4 regions of the Priestia sp. FSL W8-0001 genome follow, and region 2 is predicted to be linked to each of the others. Evidence: riboswitches for the same ligand, from Rfam matches in the RefSeq annotation. Region 2 holds a riboswitch; each other region holds the start of a gene.
The links. Region 2 has a riboswitch for S-adenosylmethionine ahead of mtnK (S-methyl-5-thioribose kinase). Riboswitches for the same ligand answer to the same signal wherever they lie in the genome.
Positions count from the first base shown of each region.

Region 1: it holds a riboswitch for S-adenosylmethionine, as region 2 does, so the genes downstream of both, MKZ18_RS07620 (trans-sulfuration enzyme family protein) here and mtnK (S-methyl-5-thioribose kinase) in region 2, are expected to answer to the same signal.
Region 3: it holds a riboswitch for S-adenosylmethionine, as region 2 does, so the genes downstream of both, MKZ18_RS19105 (YezD family protein) here and mtnK (S-methyl-5-thioribose kinase) in region 2, are expected to answer to the same signal.
Region 4: it holds a riboswitch for S-adenosylmethionine, as region 2 does, so the genes downstream of both, MKZ18_RS09435 (Na+/H+ antiporter NhaC family protein) here and mtnK (S-methyl-5-thioribose kinase) in region 2, are expected to answer to the same signal.

Region 1 covers NZ_JBBPAL010000001.1:1,442,686-1,447,824, forward strand. The annotation lists gene MKZ18_RS07610 (YppG family protein) at 1-388, shown strand, start outside; gene MKZ18_RS21065 (CotG/ExsB N-terminal domain-containing protein) at 463-1,389, opposite strand; gene MKZ18_RS07615 (CotH kinase family protein) at 1,424-2,500, shown strand; SAM riboswitch class I at 2,595-2,719, shown strand; gene MKZ18_RS07620 (trans-sulfuration enzyme family protein) at 2,793-3,938, shown strand; gene MKZ18_RS07625 (trans-sulfuration enzyme family protein) at 3,922-5,100, shown strand.
Region 2 covers NZ_JBBPAL010000001.1:1,274,413-1,279,551, reverse strand. The annotation lists gene MKZ18_RS06780 (carbon-nitrogen family hydrolase) at 1-756, shown strand, start outside; SAM riboswitch class I at 849-1,016, shown strand; gene mtnK (S-methyl-5-thioribose kinase) at 1,113-2,285, shown strand; gene mtnA (S-methyl-5-thioribose-1-phosphate isomerase) at 2,298-3,344, shown strand; gene MKZ18_RS06765 (hypothetical protein) at 3,485-3,676, shown strand; gene MKZ18_RS06760 (methylated-DNA--[protein]-cysteine S-methyltransferase) at 3,682-4,194, opposite strand; gene MKZ18_RS06755 (PAS domain-containing sensor histidine kinase) at 4,208-5,139, opposite strand, start outside.
Region 3 covers NZ_JBBPAL010000001.1:3,623,476-3,628,614, forward strand. The annotation lists gene sat (sulfate adenylyltransferase) at 1-371, opposite strand, end outside; gene MKZ18_RS19095 (inorganic phosphate transporter) at 409-1,464, opposite strand; gene MKZ18_RS19100 (phosphoadenylyl-sulfate reductase) at 1,484-2,194, opposite strand; gene MKZ18_RS19105 (YezD family protein) at 2,290-2,433, opposite strand; SAM riboswitch class I at 2,538-2,644, opposite strand; gene cdaS (sporulation-specific diadenylate cyclase CdaS) at 2,867-3,490, shown strand; gene MKZ18_RS19115 (alanine/glycine:cation symporter family protein) at 3,700-5,130, shown strand.
Region 4 covers NZ_JBBPAL010000001.1:1,787,868-1,793,006, reverse strand. The annotation lists gene MKZ18_RS09450 (LacI family DNA-binding transcriptional regulator) at 1-812, opposite strand, end outside; gene MKZ18_RS09445 (hypothetical protein) at 891-1,034, shown strand; gene MKZ18_RS09440 (hypothetical protein) at 1,255-1,401, opposite strand; partial or broken gene MKZ18_RS09435 (Na+/H+ antiporter NhaC family protein) at 1,491-2,802, opposite strand; SAM riboswitch class I at 2,881-2,984, opposite strand; gene MKZ18_RS09430 (ABC transporter permease) at 3,098-3,859, opposite strand; gene MKZ18_RS09425 (ABC transporter ATP-binding protein) at 3,852-4,763, opposite strand; gene MKZ18_RS09420 (YtoQ family protein) at 4,910-5,139, shown strand, end outside.

The DNA.
Region 1 (5,139 bases), 170 kb from region 2:
TCCATATTACATGCAGAATCAATGGGAAGAAGAACGGTTTGATTTAAGTCAGGTGTACCCATTTCCAGAATATCATCAGCAACCATGGCATCATACACAGTTGCCGCAACAGCCTTATGCTCAAGTTCCACCCCAAATGCAATATGTAAACAACCAACAGCAATACCCTTTTTATCAAAATGGAATGCCTTTTCCAAATCCTTATCCAAAAGGTAATCAGCAAATGAAGCAACAGCCTAACCAGTTTCATTCTTTAATGTCTCAATTTAAATCTTCAGACGGAAATTATGACGTTAATAAAATGATGAATACAGCGGGACAGATGATGGGAGCAATGAATCAATTAACAAACTTAGTAAAAGGGTTTACAGGTATCTTTAAAATATAAAGAATTGTATAGTATGTAAATGGAATAAAAGGGCTCTACAAGAAGCTATAACGTCTTGTAGAGCATGTAATGTTTTATCTAAAGAAGCGGTTGAATGGGTGATTACAGAAGCAAGGAGAATGGTCACATTTTTTAACTGGCTTTTTGCCTGTAATTGGATGGCTTGTTAAGTTAGGTAAGTGTGAATGCCCAATTTTTTTCTTGTGACCATATTTTTTTGAAGAGTGTTTCTCTTTTTTATGGGAATGTTTAAACGTTTGAGAAGGTTGATGCTTATTGTAAGAGTGTTTTTCTTTACAGAAACATGTTTTTTTCTTTTCAGAGCGGTGTTTTTTATGAGAGTGTTTTGTGGAATGAGAATGTTTTTTATAAGAACGGTGCTTTTTATGAGAATGCTTTGTAGAGTGAGAATGTTTTTTGCAAGAGCGGTGCTTTTTATAAGAGTGCTTTGTAGAGTGAGAATGTTTTTTGCAAGAACGGTGCTTTTTATGAGAATGCTTTGTAGAGTGAGAATGTTTTTTGCAAGAGCGGTGCTTTTTATGAGAGTGCTTTGTGGAGTGAGAGTGTTTTTTGCAAGAACGGTGCTTTTTATGAGAATGCTTTTCTTTACAGAAGCACGTTACTTTTTTGTGAGAACGATGCTTTTTGTGAGAACGTGAGCTTTTCGTACAGTACTTGTTTTCCGTTCTTTTCTCTGTTTTCTTTTCTGTCTTTTTCTCCGTCTTTTTGTGAGAAAGAGCTGTTTTTTTAGATGAACTTTTTGAGCTATGACCTTTTGGTTCTTGATACATAAATCTGCCTAGCTCTGATTTTTGTAAAGATTCAGCAGCTTTACGAATACGCTTAGATTGAATATACAATCTAAAAACCTCCTTATGAGAATCATTTTTTTGCCTTTCACCATAAGATACGCTTAATACGCCGTACTTGCTATGAGATAAACGTGGAATTTTAAGAAATAACCAAGGAGTTTCTAGCATCTCGGTGGGAGAGGAGCTCATATAATTTAAAATGTATCCAAAAGGAGGGAAAGAGATGGGAATTGCCACCTATTCTGTTTTTGCTAATGTTCGGGACTTTAAAGAACTAAAGGCCGACATCTGGTCTGAAGATTCCATACCCGCAGTGATGAAAGTTCACAAAAAGAGGTATGAAATAGGCTTAACTCTAAGGGGATCACACATCCGAGAAATGAGAAAGAAATCGTACTATATAGAGTTTTATTCACCAAATAAATTCGGGAAGACCAACGAAATTCATCTCAATGCAGAATATAAAGATCCATCGCTAGTTCGCAATAAACTATCGCTCGATTTCTTTTCAGACCTTGGTGTACTATCACCGAAATCACAGTTTGTTCATCTCACCATTAACGGGAAAAATGAAGGTGTTTATTTACAGTTAGAATCGGTAAACGAGTACTTCTTAACAAAGCGTAGCTTGCCAAAAGGCTCTATCTTTTACGCTGTAGACGGAGATGCCAACTTCTCGTTAATGAGTGATTTGGATGAGAAGCCAAAAGAATCGCTTCAATCAGGATACGAAACAAAAGTAGCGTACGGAAAAGATGAAGAAGCGCTAGAATATTTTATTTATAACTTGAATACATGGACGAATCAAGAGTTTGAAGATAACATTGAAGAGCACTTGGAGGTAGATCGCTATTTAGCCTGGTTGGTGGGAGTAATTTGTCTTCAAAACTTTGATGGTTTTGTTCATAACTATGCTTTGTACCGGAACAGTGATACGAAGTGCTTTGAACTCCTTCCTTGGGACTATGATGCTACGTGGGGGCGCGATGTCAACGGAGATGAAATGGAAAGTAACTATGTGAGAATGGAAGGGTTTAATACGTTAACAGCACGACTTTTGGCCATATCAAAATTTAAGAAACAATATATTGAAAAAATGAATTCTGCGCTAAATCATCAGTTCACTGTTAACTATATGAAACCAAAGATTGAAGCACTCCACCAGCTGATTTTGCCTTATGTAGAGAAAGATCCGTATATACAGCACAAGTTAGCTACTTTTTATCAAGAACCTGCGTTTATTTGTGACTTTATTAAAGACAGAGCAGCCTATATAAGAAAATCAATGAAGTCTTTTTGAATAAATGAGACAATTGAAATTGTTTAGAAAATTCTATTGACATTCTTTGTTATTTTTATTAAAGTATACACAATGAATAATTAACTTAATAAAACTCTTATCCAGAGTGGCGGAGGGACTGGCCCTGCGAAGCCCGGCAACCATCAAACCATATGTTAGTCAGTGAGTTTGAACGGTGCTAATTCCTGTGAAATACGATTGTATTTTAACAGATGAGAGAAGTCGTGATTAAGCGAACGCTCTTCCATCTGTGAAGAGTTTTTTTTATTTACTGCAAAGAGGAGAGGACATTATGCATATTGAAACACTACTTGTTCGTTCGGGCGTCAATCGAGACCCTGCTACAGGTTCCATTACAACACCTATTTACCAAGCATCTACGTTTGCACACCCCCGTTTAGGAGAAAGCACAGGATATGACTATGCTAGAACAGCTAATCCAACAAGAACAGCGTTAGAAGATGCGATCACTGCGTTAGAAGAAGGCGAAGTTGGAGCGGCATTTGCTTCGGGAATGGCAGGAGTTATGGCTGTACTTGCTTTGTTTAAAAACGGTGATCATTTAATCGTCTCTGAAGATTTATACGGTGGTACATACAGAGTTTTAAATGATATTTTTGCAGAACAAGGTGTAGAAGTAACGTATGTAAATACAGCTCATTTAGACCAAGTTAAAGCAGTATTAAAGCAGAATACGAAAGCGTTATTTATTGAAACACCGACAAATCCAATGATGCACGTAACCGATTTAAAAGGAATAATTGAACTTGCTAAAGAAAGTAACTTGTTAACAATTGTGGATAATACGTTTATGTCACCTTATTATCAAAGACCTCTTTCTCTTGGAGCGGATATCGTTATTCATAGCGCTAGTAAATACATTGGTGGTCACAATGACGTAGTAGCCGGGTTAGTCGTTGCACGATGTCGTGAGCTAGGTGAAAAAATTCGCTTTTATCAAAATGCAGCAGGTGCAATTTTAGGTCCGCAAGATAGCTGGTTGTTGCTGCGAGGTATTAAAACGCTTGCTTTGCGCATGGAGAAACACAATGAAAATGCGCTGAAAATTGCGAATTGGCTGACTTCACATGAGCTGGTTGAGAAAGTGTACTATCCAGGTCTTGAATCTCATCCAGGCTATCACGTAATGAAGCAACAAGCAGGAGGCTTTGGCGGAATGATTTCCTTCGCTGTAACGGACCCGCAAATTGTGCCAGTCTTACTTGAGAATATAAAGGTGATTACCTTTGCTGAAAGTCTAGGTGGTGTGGAGAGCTTAATGACGTTCCCAGCTCGTCAGACTCACGCAGATATTCCAGAAGAAATACGAAATCGAGTTGGCGTAACGAATTGCTTATTACGCTTATCTGTTGGGATTGAACATGCAGAGGATTTAATTCAAGACTTAAAGGAGGCATTTGATGCATACAACAAATAAACACTCATTTGGTACAAATTTAATTCATGCAAAAACAGGTATTGATGGACATTTTGGAGCGGTAAATGTTCCCATTTATCAAGTGTCTACTTTCAATCTAGAAGACGAAACAAACGGTGGGCGCTATGACTATTCGCGTTCAGGTAATCCAACACGAGAAGCTTTAGAAAATACGATTGCACAGCTTGAAAATGGAGCTGCTGGGTTTGCTTTTTCATCAGGAATGGCCGCTGTATCATCTGTTCTTTGTTTATTTGAAGCAGGCGATGAAATTATCGTTTCAAACGATATCTATGGTGGCACATATCGCGTATTAACAAGATTATTTTCAAAGTTTGGTATTAAAACTACATTTGTCAACATGACAAATGTAGAGGAAGTAGAGGAAGTCATTTCGAGCCAAACAAAAGCGATTTACATTGAAAGCCCATCAAATCCATTCTTACAGGTAACGGATATTAAAAGCGTTGCAGCGTTAGCTAAACGCTATGACCTGTTAACAATCGTTGATAATACGTTTATGACACCTTACTTGCAGCAACCAATTAATTTAGGGGCAAATATCGTCATTCATAGTGCGACAAAGTATATTAGTGGCCATAGCGATGTAATTGGTGGATTGGTTGTTGTAAGTGATGAAAAGCTTGCTGATGAAGTAAAGTTTGTTCAAAACGCATTTGGAGCTATTTTAGGGCCACAGGATTGCTTCTTATTTCTACGAGGCATTAAAACATTAAAAGTAAGGTTAGATCAGCAACAACAAACGGCTTTAGAGCTAGCGAAATGGTTTGAAGAGCAACGTGACGTCGAAGCGGTTTATTACCCAGGGCTGAAGACACATCCTGATTATGAATTGATTACTGAGCAGGCAAACGGATACGGAGCAATTATTTCGTTTAAATTAAACAATGATGAACTCGCACAGCATATATTAAAAAACGTGCGCTTATCTTCGATTGGTGTAAGTTTAGGCGCAGTTGAATCCATCTTAACACACCCAGCAACAATGTCTCACGCTAGTATTCCAAAAGAAGTGAGAGATGAAAAAGGTATTACAGAATCGCTGTTACGCTTATCAGTTGGACTGGAAGAGTATGAGGATTTAAAAGAAGATTTTAATAATGCTCTAATTTCTTTTCAAGAAAAAGCCGTAACTAAATAATAATAGAAGAAAAGAGGTTGTTTCTAGATTTAAATAGAA
Region 2 (5,139 bases):
CTTGATCTTGCATTTGGAAACCCTAAAAAAAATTACGAGCATGCTGAAAAAAAAATGAAGGAAGCACTGCTTGAATCTCCAGATATTCTTATACTGCCAGAACTTTTTGATACGGCTTATGATTTACAGAACCTCGACGCTATCGCGGACTCAGAAGGTAAGCAAGCGACTAGCTTTTTCTCTGCTTTCGCCAAAACACACAGCGTGAACATCATCGCTGGATCAGTTGCTAAGAAAACAAAAAGCGGCGTTACGAATACAATGTATGTCTTTAATCGTGAAGGCCAGGAGGTCTCGCAATATAACAAGCTACACTTATTTAAGCTGATGAATGAGCACTTATTTCTACAACCAGGTGAAACCAAAAACATCTTTACGCTTGAAAACTCATTATGCGCAGGCGTTATTTGCTATGATATTCGCTTTCCAGAATGGATTCGCGTTCATACAAGCGCAGGTGCAGAACTCCTTTTTGTGGTTGCTCAGTGGCCCAAGCCAAGACTTGCTCACTGGAAAGCACTTCTGGTAAGCAGAGCCATTGAAAACCAATGCTACGTGGTTGCCTGCAACCGCTCTGGAGACGATCCAGCTAACACATTTGCTGGTCATTCGTTAATCATTGACCCTTGGGGAGAAATTATTGCAGAAGCAGGTGAAAATGAAGAAATACTAACAGCAGACGTTGATTTATCAACCGTAAAGGCAATCCGAGAACAAATTCCGGTCTTTACAGATCGTCGCACAGAATTTTATTAAATTTCGCTGTTGACATCCAAAAATTCACATGATACGATGTTCTCCAGAAGTTACTAATAAGTCAAACAAATCAAAATTAAATAATATCTTTACTCTTATCAAGAGTTGGCTGAGGGATTTGGCCCTATGACGCCCAGCAACCGACCGTAATACCATTGTGAAATGGAGCGCAGCTTTTTAGCGCTATAAAACAATTCGTTGTTTTATGAAGGCACGGTGCTAATTCCAACAGAAAGAGAAATCTTTCTGGCAGATAAGAGGTTTGAATGACAATCAAGCCTCTTTCACTCACCGAAAGAGGCTTTTATATGATTTAAAAGCCTCCGGTATACTTATTTTTATGGAGGTAGATAACGATGACAACAACAACTTATACATATGAGCCACTAAATGAAATTACAGCGATTAGACTTGTGAAACAGCTGAAGTTATTTTCGGAAAGTGAAGCTCTTACAGCTCGTGAAATTGGTGATGGCAATTTAAACCTTGTTTTTCATATTGTGAACGACCAAACCAACAAGTCCATTATTGTAAAGCAGGCTCTTCCTTATGCGAAAGTTGTAGGAGAAAGCTGGCCTTTATCACTCAAGCGCGCAACGATTGAAAGCAATGCGCTCAAACAGTTTGGCAGCTTAACACCCGAACTCGTTCCAGACGTTTATTATCATGATGAAAACTTAGCTGTTACGGTCATGGAAGACCTGTCTCACCTAACAATTTCTCGTACAGGATTAATCCAAGGAGAAACATACCCACTTCTTTCAGAACATATCGGTAGATTTTTAGCTCATATTGCATTTGAGACGTCTGACTTTGCGATTAAGCCACAGGAGAAAAAAGAGCTGGTTGCTCAATATATTAACCCTGATTTATGCAATATTACAGAAGACTTAGTGTTTACAGATCCGTTTTTTGATTACAATACAAATGAATTTGAAGAAACGCTTCGAAGCGATGTAGAAAACTTATGGACAGATGAAGAAGCTAAGCTTGAAGTAGCTAAGCTTAAACAAAAGTTTTTAACAAGTAGCCAAACGCTTGTACACGGTGACCTGCATACGGGTAGTATTTTTGCTAGTGAGCGCGAAACAAAAGTTATTGATCCTGAGTTTGCGTTTTATGGGCCCTTTGGCTTTGACTTAGGACAGTTTGTTGCCAATCTTCTGCTTAACACCTTGTCTCGTCCTGCTCAAAAACGCAGTGTACTTTTGGATCATATCACCAAAACGTGGGATGTTTTCCAAACAACATGGAACAAACTTTGGGTTGAGTCTAAAGTGGAACCGTTCGTTAAAAATCCAAACTATTCCGACTATATCTTACAACAAACGTGGACCGATGCTGTTGGCTACGCGGGGTGCGAGTTAATTCGACGTACAATTGGATTGGCGCACGTAGTAGATATTGATTCATTGCCTGATGAAGAGCGCTTAAACGCTCAAAAAGCAGCTCTTCGTTTAGGACGTTATTTACTAACTCATCAAACAGAAATTAGTGCACATGATTTTAAGAACTTGATTGAAGAATGAAAGGAGCCCAACATGACACACACTCTTACACTCCCTCGTTCAGTTGAATGGAAGGAAACGTTTATTTCACTGCTTGACCAGCAGCTATTACCAAACACAGTTGAATATATTAAGCTACATACTTTACAAGACGTATGGGACGCTATCGTTACGCTAAAAGTACGAGGGGCACCTGCAATCGGCATTACCGCAGCGTTTGGCTTAGCGCTTTCGCTTCAAAACTACGATGTACAGACGATTGAAGAATTCAAAAAAAAGCTGCAGGCCGACAAAGAATTTTTGGCGAGTTCTCGCCCAACAGCCGTCAACTTATTTTGGGCGTTAGAACGCGTAGTAAACAGCATCAATAACGCCATTTCCATAAATGAGGCTAAAACACTTGTTATTCATGAAGCGATTCAAATTCAAGCGGAAGATGAAGCCACCTGCTACCGCATAGGTGATTATGCATTATCGCTGTTTAATAAACACGATCGTGTTATGACAATTTGTAATGCTGGCTCGATTGCCACAGCATATTATGGAACTGCTTTAGCGCCTTTTCATATTTCAAAAGAGCGTGATATTCCGCTGAAAGTATTTGCGTGCGAAACACGCCCCGTTCTCCAAGGGTCACGCTTAACGGCATGGGAGCTTCAAAAATCAGGCGTAGATGTGACACTTATCACAGATAGTATGGCTGCACATACCATTAAAACAAAAGGGATTAATGCCATTATTGTCGGAGCTGACCGTATTGCAGCTAACGGTGACACTGCTAATAAAATTGGAACATATGGGCTTGCACTTTTAGCAAAAGCATTTAATATTCCGTTTTATGTAGCAGCTCCAAAATCAACGTTTGATTTGTCGATCGCATCAGGAGCAGAAATTCCAATTGAAGAGCGCTCTGCAAAGGAAATTACGCATATCGGTGATGTACAAGTTGCTCCAGACAATATTTCTGTTTATAACCCGGCATTTGACGTTACGCCAAGTGAATTCATTACAGCCATCATCACAGAGCATGGCATTATTCACTCACCTTCTGTCGATACAATTAAACTCGTACTAAACTAAAAAAAGAGAGAATCTCAGGTTACAATGTGATTCTCTCTTTTTTGCTTTGTAACATAAATGTAACAGTAATTTATCATCTACCTACATATATTATAGTTAGTTTTATCATGTTAAGCGAAATCTGTATAGGAGGGGTAGCTATGACCAAACAAGAACATCCCGACTCAACCTGTAAAAAGCGAAAGCAGCGGGCACGAAAGGAGCAATTTCAGCTTTTAGATGTTACAAATCAAACCATTCAGCAAGATCATTCAGACGAAACGTTCACGTCTGTAGATGGTGTATTTGTACAAGGGGAAGGATGGAAGCTAGAGAACGATGATGAAGCCTAGCAGCGCTACGCTAATACAACCTTTCCGTTTGCTACTTGTATTCCTTCTAACGTTAAAAGCTTCTCTTTTAAATGAACCTGTGCTCCTGCATAGCCAGTTAAATCTTTTGATGCGCCAACAACACGATGACAAGGTAAAAAGATAGGTAGACGGTTTCTACGATTTGCTTGTCCTACGGCACGAACAGCTTTTGGCTGTCCAATCATACTTGCTAACTGTTTATAGGAAATGACTTCTCCATATGGTATGGTTTTAAGTTCTTTCCACACCTTTTGCTGAAAAGCCGTTCCTGTTATTTCTAACGGAAGATCAAAGTTTTGCCGCGTTTGAACTACATACTCATGTAGCTGCTTTGTCGCTTCTTTAATATATTCATGATTTTCGAGCAAAGTGGCCGTTCCCTTTGTTTGTAACATCAACTCATCAAAAGAAAAGAATAAACCGGAAATCCCTTTATCAGAACATGTAACATACACATGTTCATTGTCAAACAGCGGAATGCTTCCATAGTAATTCATCGTTTTCTCCTCTCTATTGTACTTGGGAAACGGGTAACGTCACATGAAATGTTGTTCCGACCCCTAACTCACTTTCTACTTCAATATATCCCTTATGTTCTTCTACTATCTTATAAGACACCATCAGTCCAAGTCCAGTTCCTTTTTCTTTTGTGGTATAAAACGGTTCTCCTAGCTTACGAATTCGCTCTGGGGGCATGCCTTCTCCTTCATCATGAATGGATACTCTCATATAGCGATTGTTAAGATGCTTGACCTCTATGGAGATTACCCCTCCACCCTTCATCGCTTCAATTGCATTTTTAATTACATTAATAAACACTTGTTTTAGCTGATGAGGCTCACAATAAACCTTTGACAATGATGGATCGAAGTCTGTTTCAAATTGAACATTTTCAAGTAAAGCTTGAGCATTCAATAAATCAATCGTCTCTTGTACGATGACGGCTAGTGATTTCTCTTCAAATTTAGTTGCTTGTGGCTTAGCTAATACTAAAAACTCTGTAATAATTGATTCAATTCGCTGCAGTTCAGACGTAATAATATCAAAATAAAGCGAATGACCTTCTTTCATGCTATCTTCAAGTAGCTGAATAAAACCTTTTAATGCGGTCATTGGATTTCTTATTTCATGCGCAATGCCAGCTGCAAGCTGCCCTACTACTTGAAGCGTATCCGATTTCCGAATTTGCTCCTCCATTTGCTTTTTCTCCGTTACATCGCGAATAATTGTCATGTATAGGCCTGGTAAAATACCTTTTTTCGTCGAAAACTCAATTTGCTTCACTTTACCGCTAGCTGTTTTATACTGAATGTCTCCTTCTCCTTCACCTTTGCTCTCAATCGTAGCCTTATGCTCAATGACTAAATCAAAGTTAGAGGATGATAAAAACATTTCCATCGTTTGGGAACAAATGTCTTCCTTCGTTTGTTCTAAAATTTCAC
Region 3 (5,139 bases), 2.3 Mb from region 2:
ACATACTCTGCTTCTTTTTCCTTATTAGGCTTATACGTCTCAGATACTGTTAAAACACCGTAAACCACACCATCTTGAACAAGCTTAACTTGATCTCCTACTTGTAGCTCATGTGCTTTTTCTTCTGTAACAGGAAGAGTAATTGGAATACTCCATACTGTCCCGTCAGCTAACCTCATTCCTTCCACAACAGCTTCATAATCACGCTGTCCTAAGAAGCCTGTAATAGGGCTGTATCCACCAATTCCAATTAACTCTAAATCACTTAATGCAATATTATCTAATTCAATCTCTTTCGTAACACCTGTATAATCATAATCAGGTTGATATAAATTAACTAACTCTCCACCATGTGCTTGAATCGAACTCATTCTAAACTCCTCCTCAATGAATAACTAATATTTATCTTTAAGCAGTCATCTTTTGGTTTTCTTGTTTTTGTTTTGTTGTTTTAATTAAACTAAGAATGCCATAAGTTGCAATACAACCGCTTATCAATACCACAAACGCATAAAAATCTGTTTCAACCACTAATTTCACTAAACCGTAAGAGATAACGAGAGAAAAAACCGGCGATACAACCCATACCTTTAACATCTGAACAATGACCTGTCTTTGATCAGATGTAAAACCAGATTTAGCTGCCCCTATTCCAATGATAGAAGATGTTGTAACCTGCGTTAAAGGGACAGGGAGTCCAAATACGGAAGCTGCGGTAACAAGCGACGCACCTGTTCCAGAAATAATACACCCTTCACCCACCGTGAAATCCGTGATTTTCTTCCCATTTGTCTCAATTACTCGATCTCCTAAAAGTAATGCACCAACCGCAACGGCTAACCCACCTGCTATAACGCCAGTTGATGTACTGATCATACCAGCTCCAACAAGCGGGCCTACGGCGTTTGCTACGTTGTTCATACCGGCTGAAAAAGCTTCAAAAAAACCGGTAGCTATTACTAAAACTGCAAGTGGCTTTTTCCACTTTTGCTGAGTAGGCGTTTTTTTCTTTTTTAATAACCACCCACATACAAAGGCAATTACAAACGAAATAATCGGTACAATAACCCAAAAGCTCATAACAATTAATAGCTTTTGTATATAAACAGATTGATAGGCAATCCCAACACCTACAACTGATCCTACTGTCACTTCACTAGTTGATAGTGGTATTCCAATTAAATTAGCAAAGAATAATGATAGAGTGGCAGAAGCTAAAATAATGATAACTAGCTCCACCGTTAGAATACTTTCTGGGATAATACCAGAACCAATGGTTTTAACAACTTCTCCTCCACCGATAACAGCACCTAGTAAAATACCTAGTGCACATATAACTAATGCCACTTTGCGATGCTTAATGGCACCTGAACCGTAAGAGACTCCCATAGCAGCAGCTGCACCACTTGCGCCAATATTCATCGCAAAAAAGAGGGCGATTGCAAAAGCAATGTAAACAAGCATAAATTTTCAGCTCTTTCATTTAAGATTCATGTAAGCCACATTCCACTTTCTTAGTACCTGCCCATCTTCCAGATCGTAAATCTTCCATGTTATAGGCAGGTAGCGTACAGGGCTCACATCCAATGCTTGGATACCCTTGATCGTGAAGTTTGTTATACGGCAAGTTATGCTTATATACATATCGCCAAATTTCTTTCCAAGACCAATGAATTAATGGGCAAACTTTAATCTTTTTGAATTTCTCGTCCTTATTAAAAAACTCTGTTTTACTTCTTGATTCAGATTGTTCTCTTCTTAACCCTGAAATCCAAGCATCATACGGAGCAAGTGATTCTTTTAAAGGAATAATCTTGCGAATTTGACAGCATAGGTTAGGCTCAGTTTTCCAAAGTTCATCTCCATGCTTTTCAGCTTGCTCTTTTAGCGATAGGTTAGGCTTTTTCATTTGGATACGTAAATCTGGAAACCTCTCTTTAATTGCTTCAATGACTTCGTACGTCTCTTTAAAATGAACACCTGTGTCTAAAAAAACAATGTGAGCATCTTTTTTCACTTTTGAAATTAAATCAATTAATACAATTCCTTCAATTCCAAAGCTAGATGCGTAAATAAGAGAATCACCATAATGGTTATATGCCCACTCTAATGCCTTTAAAGCTCCCTTTGTTTCATCTTGCTCATCAAAAGTCGGAAATTGATTTGGCCAATTTTCATACGTATATACACTCATGATTTTCACTCCAATACTTTGTTATCCAATCAAAAAAGACGGTTTTACCCCCATAATGAAGGATAAAACCGCCTCTAGTTTGTCTAGTCAGCTATTTATTTAATTCTTACTTTTTCATTTTTCTCGAGTTGAACTACTTTCCCATCTTGAACCACAAGCGTGATTGAGCCAAACTTCATGTCGCTTAACATTTTTTCTACGCTTGCAAAAACAGAATTTAAGTCAGAGTTTTGTGCCATCACAGTCCCTCCTTATTTGTTAACAATATATTCAACAGGCTTCTGTTTTTTCATGAAAAATAAAAAGTCTTCCACATCTGAAAGACTGATTAGGCAACAAATTCACCTTATCTTTCAAAATGAAAATCATTTTGTTGGAGTTAGCACCTTGCACAACATGCAGGTTGCTGGGTTTCAAAGGGCCAGTTCCCTCCACCACTCTGGATAAGTATTTTTTAAAAATTTTAGCATATTTAGAATATTTGTCAACAGTAAAAATAATTTATCCGATAAGAAAACTATACTTTAAATTAACAGAAATATCTATTATTTTTTCATTATATGAGCAATTTTTTTGGGCGTCACTCTTAATTCACACCGTTATAGTATAGATTTATGTCTTTCGTACACATTAAAACATAATAATTATTTTAGATTGGAGCTATGTTCAATGATGGAAAGTCACTCTTTTCAATTAGATGATGTAATTAAACAAAGTTTACACAATCATTTAAGTCAAATAGCAGCGGAAGCAACCAAAATTCAGCAACATCTAGAAAGCAGTGACCACTGTGTTTTATGTGATTTTGAAGACTTAAGAAAATTATTTCAAAGCGTACAGTCCACAGCTGCATCCTATTATTTAAGACACTACTTGTCTCCTTACACCCACGAATACGCAGCTCTTTCACTCGCGATACATAGTTTATCTGAGAAACATCATGGAGCTTTAATGGTTATTGAGAGAAATGACTCAGTGGAGCACTTAATTCAAAAAGGAATTCCTATTCACGCTCCCGTTACGTCTACGCTCGTTGAAACAGTTTTTTATCCTGGAAATCCATTACATGATGGTGCCATTGTGATTAGAAACAATCAAATTATTTCGGCTGCTAATGTTTTACCACTGTCCACAAAAGTACTGCAAAAGAAGCTTGGAACACGCCACCGTGCAGCTCTTGGTATGTCTGAACAGTGCGACGCACTTATTTTAGTTGTATCAGAAGAAAGCGGTCGAATATCTTTTGCTTTAGAAGGTAGCTTATATCCAATCCATTCCAGCAAAAACATCCTGTAAGTGACTACACCTGCCTGACATCATACCTTATAGTTATAAAAAAAGAGATTACACGATAAAAAAAACTTATTACAGGTTGCCTTTTATACGTCTAACGCGCTATAATCACTAATGTCAGAAAACCTTACACATTTTAAAAAAGCATCATTAAAATGACTCTTTTTATGAACAGCTAAGGTTAATCATTATTAAGGGAGAGAACTTTTAGGATGGAAACCATATCGACTCTATTCAGCAGCTTTGTGGATGAAGCCAATAATTTTTTATGGACCTACATATTAATTGCGCTTCTTTTATTAGTTGGATTATATTTTACAATTCGTACAAAATTCGTTCAGTTTAGTCAGTTCAAAGAAATGGTTCGCTTGTTAGGTGAAGGCGCTAAAACAGACGGAAGCGATAAAAAAGGAATTACCTCCTTTCAAGCTTTTGCTATTAGTACAGCAGCTCGTGTAGGTACTGGGAACCTTGCTGGTGTTGCTTCTGCAATTGCTCTTGGGGGCCCTGGAGCAGTGTTTTGGATGTGGGTTGTTGCTTTAGTTGGATCAGCATCAGCTTTTATTGAAAGCACCCTTGCTCAAGTATATAAAGTAAAAGACAAAGACGGTTTTCGTGGTGGTCCTGCTTACTACATGGAAAAAGGTTTAAACAAACGCTGGATGGGTGTTTTATTTTCCATCTTAATTACAATCTCATTCGGATTAGTATTTAACTCTGTACAAGCTAATACTATTTCACTTGCTTTTGAAGAAGCTTTTGGCGTTAATCGCTTAATTGTTGGTGTTGTTGTTACAGCCATTGTAGGTGTTCTCATTTTTGGTGGTATTAAACGAGTAGCCAAAGCATCAGAGTTAATTGTAGTAGTAATGGCAGTTGTATATATTGGACTAGCATTAGTTGTTTTAGCTATTAATATTACAGAAATTCCACATATGATCGCATTAATTATAAAAAGCGCTTTTGGATTTGAAGAAGCATTTGCCGGTGCCATCGGTGCTGCCATCATGAATGGTATCAAACGCGGATTATTCTCCAACGAAGCTGGTATGGGTAGTGCACCTAACGCAGCCGCAGCGGCATCTGTCAGTCACCCAGCTAAGCAAGGTTTCATTCAAGCTCTGGCTGTCTTTAACGATACGCTAATCATCTGTAGTTGTACTGCATTTATCGTGTTATTATCTGGTGCGTATGCAACGCCTGGACTTGAAGGAATTCAATTGACTCAAGTTGCGTTAAGTACACATATCGGTGGATGGGCTGTTCAATTCATTGCTATCATTTTATTTATGTTTGCATTTAGCTCATTAGTAGCTAACTATTATTATGGAGAAACAAACATTGAATTTTTAACATCAAACAAAATCTGGTTAAACCTTTATCGATTCGGGGTTATCTTAATGGTATTGTTTGGTTCAGTTGCAAGCTTAGGCGTTGTTTGGGGACTTGCAGACTTATTTATGGCCCTAATGGCAATTACAAACCTAATTGCAATTGTTTTACTAGGAAAAGTTGCAATTGCAGTCTTAAACGATTACTTGTCTCAGCGTAAAGCAGGAAAAGATCCTGTTTTCTACAAAGATTCTGTTAAAGGCTTAGAGAATTTAGATTTCTGGGAACGCTCTCGAGAAATTGATAAATAATAAAGGAGC
Region 4 (5,139 bases), 510 kb from region 2:
TCAAACCCAATAATCGCAATGTCTTTGGGCACTGATAAACCTTCTTTCTTACAGCGAGTTATAACTCCTACTGCAAGCTGATCATTGGTAACAAGCAATCCTGTTGGCCGGTCGTCCATTGCAAGCAAACGATCTACAATCATATCTCCATCTGTTATGTATAAGCAATCTGTGAATACCCACTCTTCTCGTATCGGTTCTTGCAACCTCTTCATAAAATCACCGTAAGCATTAGCTCGCTGTTCACTGTTTGTACCACTCATCCTGCCTACGCAGTAACCAATTTTCTGATGTCCGTGCTCATGCAGGTAAGATAGGGCTTTTTCAAAAGCTGCGTAATGATTAACGTACACGGACGACACCTTTTTAGCTGTTCCGTCTTCGCATACAACAACAGGGCCATACGATTGATACTCGCTAAGAACACTCCAATCATTTGCTCTAGAGCAAATGATGACACCATCTACCTGCTTGGTTTTCAACATATGAAGTGCTTCAATTTCCTTCTTTACATCGTAAGCTGTTTGGCACAATACAAGCTGACAGTGAGCGCTAAGTGCTTGCTTTGAAACCCCTTCAAGTATGACGCTAAAGTATGGGTGATTAATAAATGGAAGAACAACTGCAATCCGATTAGTCTTTCCTTTTGATAAAGTAACTGCATTGCTATTTTGCTCATAGTTGAGCTCATCCACGACTGCTTGTACACGCTCTCGCTTCTCTTCGCTTACATAAGGGTGATTGTTCAAAACTCGCGATACGGTAGAAACGGATACCCCAGCTTTCTTTGCAATATCTCGAATATTTACCATTTTTCTCTCCTTTTGCTCTTGTTCTGAAACGCGTTTCATCATTTATGCTGTTTTTATTATAACGAAAGGTGGTCATAAATGATGCTTGGATTGGTTATTTTATTTGTTTTATGCGGAGTTGAAATTTTACTAGCTATGGTAGCTTTAAAGCAAAAACCAGATTTATGGAAGGAGGTTGAATTCGAAGATTTTTATGATTTTTACGATTCAAAAAAGCGATAGAAACCTATCGCTTTTTCTAATTATTTATGTACAACCTCTTCAGTGATTGATCGACCTTTTGTCTGATCTATATCTAACCATTGCCACTCTTCATGTAGGCGAATCCTTCCGTCTGGCAAAACCTCCGGTGTAGAAAAGCATGTGCCTCCGCGAATTTCATAAGCTATGTTAACATGCTGATAGCGGAATGTAAGACAGCTCTTTTCGTCTATAGTCCCAACTAACGTCCCGATAAAACGTCTCCACCTTCATACGTTGCGTGAATAATTCTGCCTTCTTGCTCATAGCGAAAGGTCGTATGAGAAGATACTTCACCGTTATCCGTATTCTGTACAGAGCGAAACACTCGATTCCTAAAACAAATCATCCTTTCACCTCTTTTTCAATATTCTAACATTTTAACTCTAAAAAAAGATGACATCAACCCTTCTTTCCGGTTGATGTCATCTGATGAAATTAAGCTATTTGTTTTTTAGCAGGTTGTTTATGAGTAAGCTTTGGATAATTAAAGACAATCGCTAAAATTCCAAATATCGCTGTTAAGATTGGATAAAATGCGAATGGCATTAGTTCAACTGAGGATACTTTTGCAAATTCTGATGCAATTAGCATTTGCGCTCCATATGGAACAAGTCCCTGCACGCTACATGAAAATAAGTCAAGTATACTTGCTGACTTACGGTTATCGATTTCGTATTCATCTGCAATCTCTTTTGCTAAAGACCCGACCGTAATAATTGAAATTGTGTTATTAGCTGTCGAAAGATTTGTCGCGCTTACTAATCCAGCAATACTAAACTCTGCGCCTTTTCTTGTTTTAATATTACGTGTTAATAGCCCAAGCAAGAAATGGATCCCTCCATTATACTTAATAAGTTCAACGACTCCACCAATTAAGATGCTGAGAATAATGAGTTCAGCCATACCGCCAATTCCTGTTGTAATAGCTTTTGCAAAGGTTGCTAGCGTATAGCTTCCGTCTGCCAATCCAATAATTCCAGCTACAACAATACCCCCCTGTTAAAATTGCTAACACATTTAATCCAAGCAATGCTGCAACCAGCACTCCTATATAAGGAAGCATTTTTACAAAGCTAAAACTTTCAACATCTACATTAGAATTATTTCCAAGCGTCATTACTAATAAAAGAACCATTGTAATAATTGCTGCTGGTAATACAATTAGAAAATTCACTTTAAATTTATCGTTCATTTTTGTTTTTTGCGTACGAACCGCAGCAATTGTTGTATCAGAAATAATGGATAAATTATCTCCAAACATTGCACCGCCGATAACGGCTGCTACGGCTAGTGCTGCAGAAATATCCGTTTCAGCACTTACTCCAACTGCAATTGGTGCTAGAGCCGCAATGGTACCAGTAGAAGTACCCATCGCAAGTGAGATAAAAGCACCGATAAAGAATAATCCAACAACAAGCAAGCTTTGTGGCAAAACAGATAAAGCAAGGTTAACCGTTGAATCAACCGCTCCCATGCCGCTTGCTACTTCTGAAAAAGCGCCCGCCAGAATAAAGATAAAGACCATAATCATCAAGTCCGGATGACCTGCGCCTTTAGCAAAACGCTCAACCTTCGCATTTAGCGTTTCTTTCCGGTTCATCGCTAAGGCAACGATAGCCGCTACGATAATTGCTACAAGTACAGGAAGCTTATAAAAATCACCTGTAATAATCCCCGAGCCTACAAACAAAGCTAGAAATACTCCTAGCGGCAGCAGTGCCCAACCGTTTTCTTTTTGTTTTCCCATGTTTACACCTCTTTGCATAAATAAAAGACCTCTTCATCAAGAAGAGGCCCTCTTATAATTCTTTATAAGAATACGCTCTTCTCATCTTTCAAACAAAATTGTTTGCTGGATTTGGCACCGCACTCTGTGAGTCAGTTGCCGAGACATCATCGGGCCAGTCCCTCCGTCTCTCTTGATAAGAAGTATAATATTTTTTAAATTTATTATTCAAAATTAACTCTTAACTACTTTAATATCTTTTACTTTCCTTGTCAAACACTATTGTAGAAAAACAAAAAGAAAGAAAATTCAAATATCAATTCGCTACGTCTCGCTTTAAGAAAAACAGCCAAGCCGTTCCAACAAAGAAGATTAGATGAGCTATAATAATAAATAGAGAAAACGGTAGGGTCATCCCAGGGAAATACGTTTGATTTCCATCCATATATTGACTAAGGTTGGTGTTAGCAAACAGTAAAATAATTCCCCACTGTACTTGAAACTCAGATAAAATTCCAGCAAGCATTTTTGCTCCTACTCCAACAACAATGCCAAGACCAACTGCTAATGCACTATTTCTGAATACCGACGATAGCATAAACGCAAAAGCAACCATCATAAAGGTTTCAAGATATGAAACACCATATGCAATCCAGATACCTTGTCCTTCTTGACCATTAAAAGCTCCTCCTGAAAAGAAAATAATACCCCAAATGATTGAAAATAAAAAGAAGGCAGCCAAATAGTACAAGCTAATAAAAATGCTAGTCAGGTATTTGGATAAAAGAATAGTTGAGCGACTCTTAGGACGAATTAATAGAAGTTTAATCGTTCCTTTTTCAAATTCAGATGCAACAATCGATCCAGCAGCGGCTACAGCAAAAAATTGGACAATAATTAAAAAGTTTGAAGTGAAAGCAACAAAGCCTGGCAACGTTTCTGCAATTCCAGCATTCGTTGTAATAGTTCTCATTATAAGAGCCATTCCAAGCGTTAAGACAGCAATTGCCAGAAATACGACTTTTGTGCTTTTTTTCATAAACCACTTCATATGTTCATTTTGTATTAAATTAAGCATTGAAATCTCCTCCCGTAACAGACATAAACGATTGTTCTAGCGATTCATAAATTGGAGTAATTTGGTATACTTCAATGCCTTCTTCCACTAGAAGTTTATTAATAGCAGCAGCCTCTTTCGGTTGAGCTTGTACAGAAAGCTGCTTTTCTTTTATTGCACAAGTGTAGCCTTGATTTGATAGCAGATTTTCCGCTTTTTCTACAGCATCAACTGCAAATACAATCGTTAGGTTCTCTTCTATATTACGCTTAGCTAATTCTTGAACAGATAGCAGTCTGCCGTCTTGAATAATCCCTACGCGATCACACAAGGCTTCCACTTCTTTCAACAAATGGCTAGCAATAAGAATTGAAATTCCTTCTTCTTTGCACAACCGCTTTAAATATGTTTTAAATTCAATCATTCCTGCTGGATCCAAGCCGTTAGTAGGCTCATCTAGTAGCAGTAGTGACGGTTTATGTAGAATAGCTTGTGCAACTCCGAGGCGCTGACGCATTCCGAGTGAATAAGTCTTTACCGGTTGGTGAATGCTTTTTTCTAACCTTGTTAGCTCGACCACTTCATCGATTCGATTTGCAGACACACCGTGCATTCGTGCAAAATGCTTTAAATTTTGATAACCTGTCAAATATCCATAAAACTCCGGGTTTTCAATGATTGCACCAATTGATTTGACAGCTTCATTAAATTGTTTGCGCTGGTCATGATTGTTAATGGTAACGTCTCCTGTTGAACTTACTAAACCTACAACTGCTCGAATAAGCGTAGTTTTACCCGAACCGTTTGGACCTAGTAACCCAAAGATTTCTCCTTTTCGCACAGACAATGATACGTTATCCAAAATAATTTTATTGCCAATCTTTTTCGTGACGTTATGAACCTGTAGTACCTCTCTCTCTGACATAATGTTCATCCTCTCTTCTATGTAATCCGTCTTTTATTTTTCCTTGTTTTGAGGTATTTGTCTAGATTAAAACAAACCATTCGTTTATTTTTCATTTTTTTGGTAAGCTATACGTATATATATTTTTTTATAAAGGGGATGCCGTTATGGAATTAGTCGTTTATTTAGCAGGACAAATTCATGATAATTGGAGAGACGATATCAAAAAGCAAGCGGAGGACTTAAAGCTTCCAATTACGTTTGTAGGACCGATGACGGACCATGATCGCTCGGATAATATCGGCGAAGTCATTTTAGGTAAACAAGACTCAGCTATTTTAAAAGATGAAGCCGCTTCAGCTTTTAACAACTTGCGCACAGAAGTACTGCTTAAGAA